3 regions of the Clostridium sp. CM027 genome follow, and region 3 is predicted to be linked to each of the others. Evidence: a T-box and tRNA genes for the amino acid it is inferred to sense, from the RefSeq annotation. Region 3 holds a T-box; the other regions hold tRNA genes.
What was found. The T-box of region 3 lies ahead of KTC92_RS17280 (valine--tRNA ligase). A T-box ahead of a tRNA ligase gene usually reads a tRNA of that ligase, here a tRNA-Val.
Positions count from the first base shown of each region.

Region 1: it has a tRNA-Val gene. The T-box ahead of KTC92_RS17280 (valine--tRNA ligase) is inferred to sense a tRNA for this amino acid. The anticodon was not compared.
Region 2: it has a tRNA-Val gene. The T-box ahead of KTC92_RS17280 (valine--tRNA ligase) is inferred to sense a tRNA for this amino acid. The anticodon was not compared.

Region 1 covers NZ_CP077725.1:2,734,422-2,737,702, forward strand. The annotation lists gene KTC92_RS12895 (NAD(P)/FAD-dependent oxidoreductase) at 1-1,139, opposite strand, end outside; tRNA gene KTC92_RS12900 (tRNA-Glu) at 1,477-1,551, shown strand; tRNA gene KTC92_RS12905 (tRNA-Val) at 1,565-1,640, shown strand; tRNA gene KTC92_RS12910 (tRNA-Asp) at 1,646-1,722, shown strand; tRNA gene KTC92_RS12915 (tRNA-Glu) at 1,808-1,882, shown strand; tRNA gene KTC92_RS12920 (tRNA-Val) at 1,896-1,971, shown strand; tRNA gene KTC92_RS12925 (tRNA-Asp) at 1,977-2,053, shown strand; tRNA gene KTC92_RS12930 (tRNA-Thr) at 2,059-2,133, shown strand; gene KTC92_RS12935 (ABC transporter permease) at 2,433-3,260, shown strand; gene KTC92_RS12940 (ABC transporter permease) at 3,262-3,281, shown strand, end outside.
Region 2 covers NZ_CP077725.1:2,350,256-2,353,536, reverse strand. The annotation lists gene KTC92_RS11135 (rod shape-determining protein) at 1-225, shown strand, start outside; gene yyaC (spore protease YyaC) at 351-905, opposite strand; tRNA gene KTC92_RS11125 (tRNA-Thr) at 1,263-1,337, shown strand; tRNA gene KTC92_RS11120 (tRNA-Tyr) at 1,343-1,427, shown strand; tRNA gene KTC92_RS11115 (tRNA-Val) at 1,470-1,545, shown strand; tRNA gene KTC92_RS11110 (tRNA-Thr) at 1,578-1,652, shown strand; tRNA gene KTC92_RS11105 (tRNA-Tyr) at 1,658-1,742, shown strand; SAM riboswitch class I at 1,845-1,947, shown strand; gene metK (methionine adenosyltransferase) at 2,033-3,208, shown strand.
Region 3 covers NZ_CP077725.1:3,626,652-3,629,932, forward strand. The annotation lists gene KTC92_RS17275 (ABC transporter substrate-binding protein) at 348-1,370, opposite strand; T-box leader at 1,544-1,769, shown strand; gene KTC92_RS17280 (valine--tRNA ligase) at 1,853-3,281, shown strand, end outside.

The DNA.
Region 1 (3,281 bases), 890 kb from region 3:
TCTCCCGCAAAGAATAAATTCTTAGTAATATTAGATTCTAGGGTTTCGGGATTAATTTCTTTTGTATTAATGCCTCCTGCAGTTATCTGAGCATTTGCAAAAGAATTAGTACCTGAAACATCAAATTGATATCGCTTTAGCAAAGTATATAGAGCATTTTTTTCGTTTGAGGCCAAATCGCAACAAGGCTTATGAATGTCATCTATATTTGCTTCTTTTAAAATTATTGGAATGATCTTCTTGTTGATTATTCCGATGAATGAATCATGAACGCAGCGACTTGGGAATACTGACCAATGATTATTTAAAAATGCTTTTAGATCTTCGTAGCTAATATTTGGTAGCATATCAATACTTAAAGAAACCTTGCTATTTTTAGATAAACCATAAGATGCAGTTCTACTAAGCTGAAGAATAGGAGGACCAGAAATGCCGTAATCTGTGAAAAGTATTTCTCCGAATTCCTTTTGAACATATTTATCGTTTATAAATATTTCCGCAAAGCCATCAAACTTTACTCCAGATAGAGCCTTTAGTTTATTATAGTTTAATTTAAGCTGTACAAGGGCTGGTACAGGAGAGATTATACTATGACCTAATTGCCTAGCCAATGAATAGCCGGAACCGTCAGAACCCGTTTTAGGAGCTGATTTACCACCGGTCGCAATAATCAACCTTTCACATTCATATGTAGAATTATCTGTGCTATAAACTTTAAAACCCTTATTTGTTTTAATAATCTCCTTAGCTTTGGTATTTGTATATAGTGGAATTTTTTTTTCGTCTATAGCAAAGCGTAGTATATCAAGTACTGATGAGGCTTGCAATGACATAGGAAACATTTTACCACCATCTTTTGTAACTAAAGGTATTCCTAAACACTCGAAAAAATTTATAGTATCCTTTATGGTAAAAGAATCTAGCGTATAACCTGCGAAATTTGGATTTTCACTGTGATATCTATCATTATTTATATGTACATTACTGATATTACACCTACCGTTACCGGTAGTTAGTATTTTTTTACCTACTCTGTCGGTTCCTTCAATTATTGCTACATCTATACCAAAATCTTTTGCTATTAAAGCAGAGGTTAAACCAGAGGCACCTCCGCCAATTATTATAAGAGAATGTTTCAAGAAAATCTCTCCTTTCGAGAAAAAATATTTTTAGATTATAAAGTGGTTACATATAATCTTACCCTAAAATCAGTAGGATGAAAATGAATTTTTATTTTGTTTTATAAGTAACCATAGAATTTGTTTGTGATTGTTTAGTAAAAGTAGTTATTTTCAAAAAAACATAAAAAAAATTCTATAAGGGGAACCGTTGATTTAACTGGATTTGAGTGTTTTGCGAAAAAAAATAATAAAAAAAATAAGAAAATATGTTGACACTTTAAGAAAAATTAGGTATTATAGTTTATGTCGGGTTGCAAGACGTAAGCCCATAATAAATAAAGTGACAAATTAGTATGGCTCCTTGGTCAAGCGGTTAAGACACCACCCTTTCACGGTGGTAACAGGGGTTCAATTCCCCTAGGAGTCACCATTAAAACATATATGGGAGCATAGCTCAGCTGGGAGAGCATCTGCCTTACAAGCAGAGGGTCACAGGTTCGAACCCTGTTGTTCCCACCATATATGGCTCAATAGCTCAGTTGGTTAGAGTGCCGCCCTGTCACGGCGGAGGTCGAGGGTCCGAGTCCCTTTTGAGTCGCCATTTTTACTAAACTGTTATAGTTTAATAAAAGAACATCTAATTTATAAGTTTGATTCTTATCAAAAGAATCATTGAAAAATAATAAGGCTCCTTGGTCAAGCGGTTAAGACACCACCCTTTCACGGTGGTAACAGGGGTTCAATTCCCCTAGGAGTCACCATTAAAACATATATGGGAGCATAGCTCAGCTGGGAGAGCATCTGCCTTACAAGCAGAGGGTCACAGGTTCGAACCCTGTTGTTCCCACCATATATGGCTCAATAGCTCAGTTGGTTAGAGTGCCGCCCTGTCACGGCGGAGGTCGAGGGTTCGAATCCCTTTTGAGTCGCCATTTTTGCTGGCATGGCTCAACGGTAGAGCAGCTGACTTGTAATCAGCAGGTTGTAGGTTCAATTCCTATTGCCAGCTCCAAAAAAGTCCTAAACATTTGTTTAGGACTTTTTTTACGTCCGGCATATTTGATGGAAAATTAAGATTCAAAATGTATTTAGAGTGATTTGATTTTTTGTCTTGAAAAAATAAAAATATTGACAACATTCGATCGTTATAGTAGCATAAACACATATAATAAGCAATTAAAATAAATTAATGTTCGTATTTTTTGGACGAATATCAATATTTTGCCACATTATTGGTTTTGTGAAATAAATATAAATTATATATACCGAACAAAAATATCATTAAGATAAAATTTTAGGAGAGTTAAACCTATGAAGAAAAAATGGACTTACGTATTATTTGTACCGTGTTTAATATTACTAGCTTATTTTCTTATAGTACCTTTAGTTAGTACTATAATTCCTACTTTTAGTATTAATGGAAGCTTTAGTTTAGATCATTATTTAAATTTCTTTGGAGATAAGTATACGCTGCAGATATTTTATAGAACATTAAGAATTGCTTTAATATCATCTGCAATATGCGTGGTTATTGGAGTTCCAACAGCATATTTTGTGTCTAGAACCTCAAAGAAGATTAGAGGGTTATTCATGGCATTAACCATATTCCCTATTCTTACAAATTCAATTGTTCGTTCTTTTGCTTGGATGAGTATTTTAGGTAAAAATGGAGTTATAAATAAAGTGTTACTTAGCTTAGGCGTTATTAATGAATCTTTAACTATGATGTATACTGAAGGCGCAATCATAGTTGGTACAGTTTATTTATTTTCACCGCTAATGATTATTTCTTTAGTAGGAGTTTTAGAAAATATAGATAATGACTTATTAGAAGCAGCGGAAAGTTTAGGAGCTAATAAAGTGAAGGCCTTCTTTAAGGTTATATTCCCACTGAGTTTACCGGGATTAATAGTTGGAACAGTCCTTGTATTTACAGGAGCACTTACTGCTTATACTACACCACAGTTATTAGGTGGTAATAAAAATACAGTGTTAGCCACATTAATTTATCAAGAAGCGATGACCTTAAGTGACTGGCAAGCGGCGTCTGTTGTTGCAACAATAATGATAGTTACAACATTATTGGTTATAAAAGGAATAAACTTATTAGCGTCTAGATTAGATAAGAGGGGATTATAACATGAAAGGCAAAAAAAGCAA
Region 2 (3,281 bases), 1.3 Mb from region 3:
CCACCTGAGCTTTCAGCAGATATAGCTGATAAAGGTATAGTTATGACTGGTGGAGGTGCATTGTTAAAAGGCTTAGGTAAGCTCATACAAGAGGTTACTAAAGTTCCGGTATATCTAGCGGAGGATCCGATTTCATGCGTAGCACTCGGAACAGGTAAAGTATTGGATTATATGGATAAGTTAGATAATTCATTCAATGGAAGAGAATTATGCTTAACAGAATAAAAAGTATAAGCAAGCTATAAAAATAAGCAATACAATTATTAGTTTAATTGCATTGCTTATTTTTATATTATATAAGATTTGTAAGTTTAAATTGTGGATAATTATTTAAAACTAATTAAAGCATGTTAAACAGGGCTCAAATTATTTTCTTCATTGGTAAGGGAGTGCAAATAGTATGAATGCAAGAGGGATCTGCTTAAAACATTAGCAATATCCATTACCAAGCTCAATCTTATGTTTCTATTTGTAAATAATTCACTATCATCACTTGAATCTACTATACCTATTAATGAAAGAGTGCCTACCTTAGGAAGGGTTTTCCCTACACCTTTGCCAGGATGAATTGGATAATTTCTAGCTTGGAGTTCTCCAATATTTGAAATGTCTCCTAAACAAGCATCTACACCTATTATAGTACAATTTGGGTGCAATGCATTTATTTTAGATAATTTACTATCTATGTTTAAGGCATGAATTGGATTATCTATAGTGCCATATACAGGTAATGGAAAGGAACTATTTTTTAAAAGTGTACCAACTAAAGGACCTAGACAATCGCCTATACATCTATCGGTACCTATGCAAACAACTAAAGTATTTTTGTCAATATAGTCTTTTAGAAAATTAGAAAGTGTATAGTATGCTAAAGGATCTTTATAATGGGTTTTAGCTTTACTCAAGAAATATACCTCCTTGTATTGCGCTGGGGAAAAATTATTAGTTTCCTATGAATAATTTATATGAATAAATCCCGTGTATTATTATAATAAAGAATAAAAAAATGATTAATTAAAAAATGATATATAAGTATATTAACTATATGAAGGAAAACCAAATAAAAAATATAATAAATTATTTGTGCAAATAGTAAGTTGTATCAATGCTTAATATTAAGCAAATATGCGAATAGTATAGTTATGGAGAGAAGAAGTCGTTTATTAAAGGATAATAGACTTGAAATTAATTAATTAAAGTTGTATAATAATTCTTGTCGACACGGTAAAACGGTAAAACGGCAAAATGATAAAACATAATATGCTGGCATGGCTCAACGGTAGAGCAGCTGACTTGTAATCAGCAGGTTGTAGGTTCAATTCCTATTGCCAGCTCCATAAGTGGAGGAGTTCCCGAGTGGCCAAAGGGGGCAGACTGTAAATCTGTTACGTAATGTTTCGATGGTTCGAATCCGTCCTCCTCCACCATTTATAATGGTTTACAATAAATTATGGTTTACAATAAATTATGGGAGCATAGCTCAGCTGGGAGAGCATCTGCCTTACAAGCAGAGGGTCACAGGTTCGAACCCTGTTGTTCCCACCATAATAATCTTTTTAAAATAGAATAAAATGCATGCTGGCATGGCTCAACGGTAGAGCAGCTGACTTGTAATCAGCAGGTTGTAGGTTCAATTCCTATTGCCAGCTCCACATATGGAGGAGTTCCCGAGTGGCCAAAGGGGGCAGACTGTAAATCTGTTACGTAATGTTTCGATGGTTCGAATCCGTCCTCCTCCACCAAAAGACATCTATAGATGTCTTTTTTTATTTTTTACAGGGTTTAGATTCTGTTGACACCATAGAATGCATATGGTATTATAATTAAAAGTTAATAATTGATAACTCTTATCAAGAGAGGTGGAGGGAAAAAGGCCCTATGAAACCCGGCAACCGGTGCAATGCACCATGGTGCCAATTCCTGCAGTTATAATCTGCAAGATAAGGGAGATGATTAAATCACCTCTTCTTATATTTGGAAGAGGTTTTATTTTTTTATAGGGAAATTTTAGAGAATAGAAGGGAGAATTATAATGAAAAGATTATTTACATCAGAATCCGTTACAGAAGGACATCCAGACAAAATTTGTGACCAAATTTCAGATGCTGTACTTGATGCTATTTTAGAGCAAGATCCTTATGCTAGGGTTGCTTGTGAAACAGCGGTTACTACAGGAATGGTTTTAGTAATGGGAGAGATAACAACTAGTTGTTATGTAGATGTTCCTAAGGTTGTTAGGAATACCATTGAAGGCATAGGATATACTAGAGCAAAATACGGGTTTGATGCTAGCACATGCGCTGTACTTACGTCTATTAATGAACAATCAACAGATATAGCTATGGGAGTAGATGAGGCATTAGAATCTAAAGCAGGCGAGATTGATAAGGTTGACGCAATAGGTGCTGGTGATCAAGGCATGATGTTTGGATTTGCAACTAATGAGACACCAGAATACATGCCACTACCAATTGCTATGGCTCACAGATTAGCAAGAAAGTTAAGCGAAGTAAGAAAAAATGGCACATTAGATTACTTAAGACCGGACGGAAAGACTCAAGTTACTGTAGAGTATGAAGATAATAAGCCAGTAAGAATAGATACTATTGTTATTTCAACTCAACATGCAGAAGAAGCAACTCATGATCAAATTGAAAATGATTTAAAAGAGCATGTAATAAAACCTGTAGTTCCAAGTGGATTATTAGATGAAAATACTAAATATTATATAAATCCTACAGGCAGATTTGTAATTGGAGGACCGCAAGGAGACTCTGGTTTAACAGGAAGAAAAATAATAGTAGATACTTATGGTGGATATGGAAGACATGGAGGTGGAGCATTCTCAGGAAAGGATGCAACAAAAGTTGATAGATCCGCTGCATATGCTGCAAGATGGGTTGCTAAAAATTTAGTTGCTGCAGGAGTTTCAGATAAATTGGAAATTCAGTTAGCTTATGCTATAGGTGTAGCTAAACCGGTATCTATAGAGGTCGAAACTTTCGGAACAGGAAAAATTGACGATGATAAAATAGTTCAAATAGTTGAAAAAGTATTTGATTTAAGGCCAGCTGTAATTATAAGAGAATTAGAACTAAGAAGACCTGTTTATAAACAAGTAGCTGCCTATGGACATTTTGGAAGAATTGATTTAGATCTTTCATGGGAAAAACTAAACAAGGTTGATGAAATAAAAAAGTACGTATAATATAAAAAAAGGGATAACAATTATTAATTGTTATCCCTTTTTAGTGCATGTGATTATTAAGTAGTATTTTGAT
Region 3 (3,281 bases):
ATTTTTTTCAGGATTATTCCCCCTTTATTATATATAAATTGCTTACCGTTAAGCTTGCCATAATAAAATCTGCGGAATACTTTATATAGTCTTATTATATCCGAATATTCAGAAAATGTTAATTATCAACATTAAATTTAAACATAGCCTTTTTTATAGTTGAGAGTTGATAATTGAGGTTGAGTTTTCATTTGGAAATTCTTATTTTATGTTTAATTAAGATGCGTTACGAAAAACATATGTTTGAGCGACAGCGAGTTTATGTTTTTTAGCAAATTAATTAAAAATAAAATTAGTAGTTCTTAGCGAAGTGAATGCATTAATAGTAATGTATACTTTTTTACTTTTTATTTTAAGTCTTTTACGGCTTTGTCGCTAAAGGAATTGTTGACGATTTTATTAAAAGATGGTCTTTCGGGAATTAACGCTGCGTTATAAGATTGTATTATATCCATAAGCTTTGTTAAGTCATCTGATTTTAATATTGGGTTCGGCGCAAAAGCATTTATATCTCTATAGTTTTTAATGGATGAAGTAAGAACAGCCTCATCTGCGCCAGGGAAATAAGATTTAATTGAAGTCATTACTTCTTTATCGGAATGACTACTTACCCATTTTTGACCTTTATATATTGCATTAGTGAATTTTTGAACCATTTCTGGATTTTTTTCTATATAAGATTTTGTGGAAAAAAAACATGTATAAGGTATGGTTCCAGCGGACGCTCCGATGGAGGCTACAATATGTCCAGAATTATCTTTTTTCATCATACTAGCACTAGGTTCAAAAAGAGTAACATAATTACCTGCTCCGCCCTTGAAAGCACCGGACGTAGCTGTGAAAGCGAGGTTTGTAACAAGATTTATATCAATAACTGGTTTAATACCATGATTTTTTAAGACATACTCAAAAGCCATTTCAGGTACGCCGCCAGGTCTTCCTCCTATTACAGTTTTACCCTTTAAGGATTCCCATTTGAAATTCGCTTCAGCATTTCTGCCTACTAAGAAAGATCCATCTTTTTGTGTTAATTGTGCAAAAATAACAGGATAGTCTTCTCGGTGTTGATTATAGATGTAAATAACTTGCTCAGGTCCACAGAAACCTATATCTACAGATTTGCTTAATACCTGCTGCATAGTTTTGTCCGCTCCCTGCCCAGTTGAAAGGTTGATTTCAATACCCTCTTCTTTAAAGAAGCCTTGAGAAATAGCTGCATACATAGGGGCATAGAAAATAGAACGAACTACTTCACTTAATTTTACTTTTACTAAAGCATCACTAGGTTTCTTTTTACAGCCGGAAAATAAGGTGGTTATCAAGGCGAAAGAAAGAAACAGGGAAAAAATCGAAATTTTTTTAAGCTTCATAGATACCTCCATATTATATAGTTGCTATAATTATATAATATGAAAGAGCGTGTAGATGTGACATTTTAAATTCAAAAATGAAATACCTTGACATATGTAAATTAAGAGGTATACAATAAATGAAAGACAAGTGAATAATAATTGAACAACTAGATAATAATTTCATAAAACATTCAAAAGCGTAGATGAAGAGGAGTAGGGGAAAATAATATTAAGAGAGGAAGATCCAGAGGCTGTAAGATCTTCTATATGAAAAACCTTGAAGGTAGCTTCGGAGCTTCTTTGCCAATTCATGTAATTATGAGTAGATGGCAAAGACGGTTTTCTTAATCGTTAAATTTTAAAGAGCCTGCAAAATTGTAGGAAAAAAGGTGGTACCGCGAGCTTTTCGTCCTTTTATAGACGAAGGCTCTTTTTTTATTGTTTGAAATTTATTGCTAAAATAAATTGACATACTAATTATTGTTTAGGAGGAGTTAATAATGGAAGAAAATAATAATATTGCTAAGAATTATGATCCAAAAGAGTTTGAAGAACGACTTTACGCATGGTGGGAAGAAAAAGGATTTTTTACTCCAACCGTTGATAAAGATAAAAAACCATTTACAATAGTAATGCCCCCACCAAACATTACAGGAAAATTACATTTAGGGCATGCTCTTGATAATACTCTTCAAGATATTCTAATAAGAACTAAAAGAATGCAAGGGTACAATACCTTGTGGCTTCCTGGTGAGGACCATGCTAGTATTGCAACAGAAGTAAAGGTTGAAAATGAACTTTTAAAAAAAGGGCTTAAGAAAAAAGAAATGGGAAGAGAAGCCTTCCTTGAAAAAGTTTGGGAGTGGACTAATGAATATAGAGAAAAAATAAGAGGACAAATAAAGAAAATGGGATGTTCTGTTGATTTTACTAGGGAAAGCTTTACCATGGATGAAAACTTAAACCATGCAGTAAGAGAAGTTTTCGTTAAATTATATAAGGATGGACTAATATACCAAGGCAATAGGATAACAAATTGGTGCCCAAAATGCATGACGGCAATTTCAGATGCTGAAATAGAGTTTGAAGAACAAGAGGGGCACTTCTGGCATGTTAAATATCCAATAATAGGTAGCGATGAGTTTTTAGAAATAGCTACCACGAGGCCGGAAACTATGCTTGGAGATACGGCGGTAGCTGTAAATCCTAAAGATCCACGGTATACACATTTAGTAGGAAAAAAAATAATGCTACCTCTAGTAAATAGAGAAATACCAATAATTGCAGATGATTATGTTGATATAGAGTTTGGAACAGGCGCAGTTAAAATTACTCCAGCACATGATCCTAATGATTACCAAGTAGGAAAAAGACATAATCTTCCAGAAGTAGTGGTTTTGGATGAAAATGCAGCTATATGCGAGGGTTATGGAAAATATTCAGGTCTTGATAAATATGACGCAAGAAAGGTCATGGTAGAAGATTTACATAATGCAGGACTACTTGTTAAGATAAAAGACCACGCTCATAATGTAGGTACTCATGATAGGTGTAAAACCACTGTAGAACCAATGTTATCAAAACAATGGTATGTTAAAATGAAATCACTTGCAAAACCAGCTATAGAGGCTGTACGGGAAAATAAAACTAAATTTGTTCCTGAAAGATTTGAAAAAACATACTTCAATTGGATGGAGAATATTCAAGATTGGTGTATATCAAGACAGTTATGGTGGGGACATAGAATACCAGTATGGTATTGCAAAGATTGTGGGGAAATTATAGTTACAGTTAATGCGCCAACAAGTTGCAGTAAATGTAATAGTACAAATCTTAATCAAGATAAAGATGTGCTTGATACTTGGTTTAGTTCAGCATTGTGGCCTTTCTCAACACTTGGCTTTCCAAATAACACAGAGGATTTAAAAC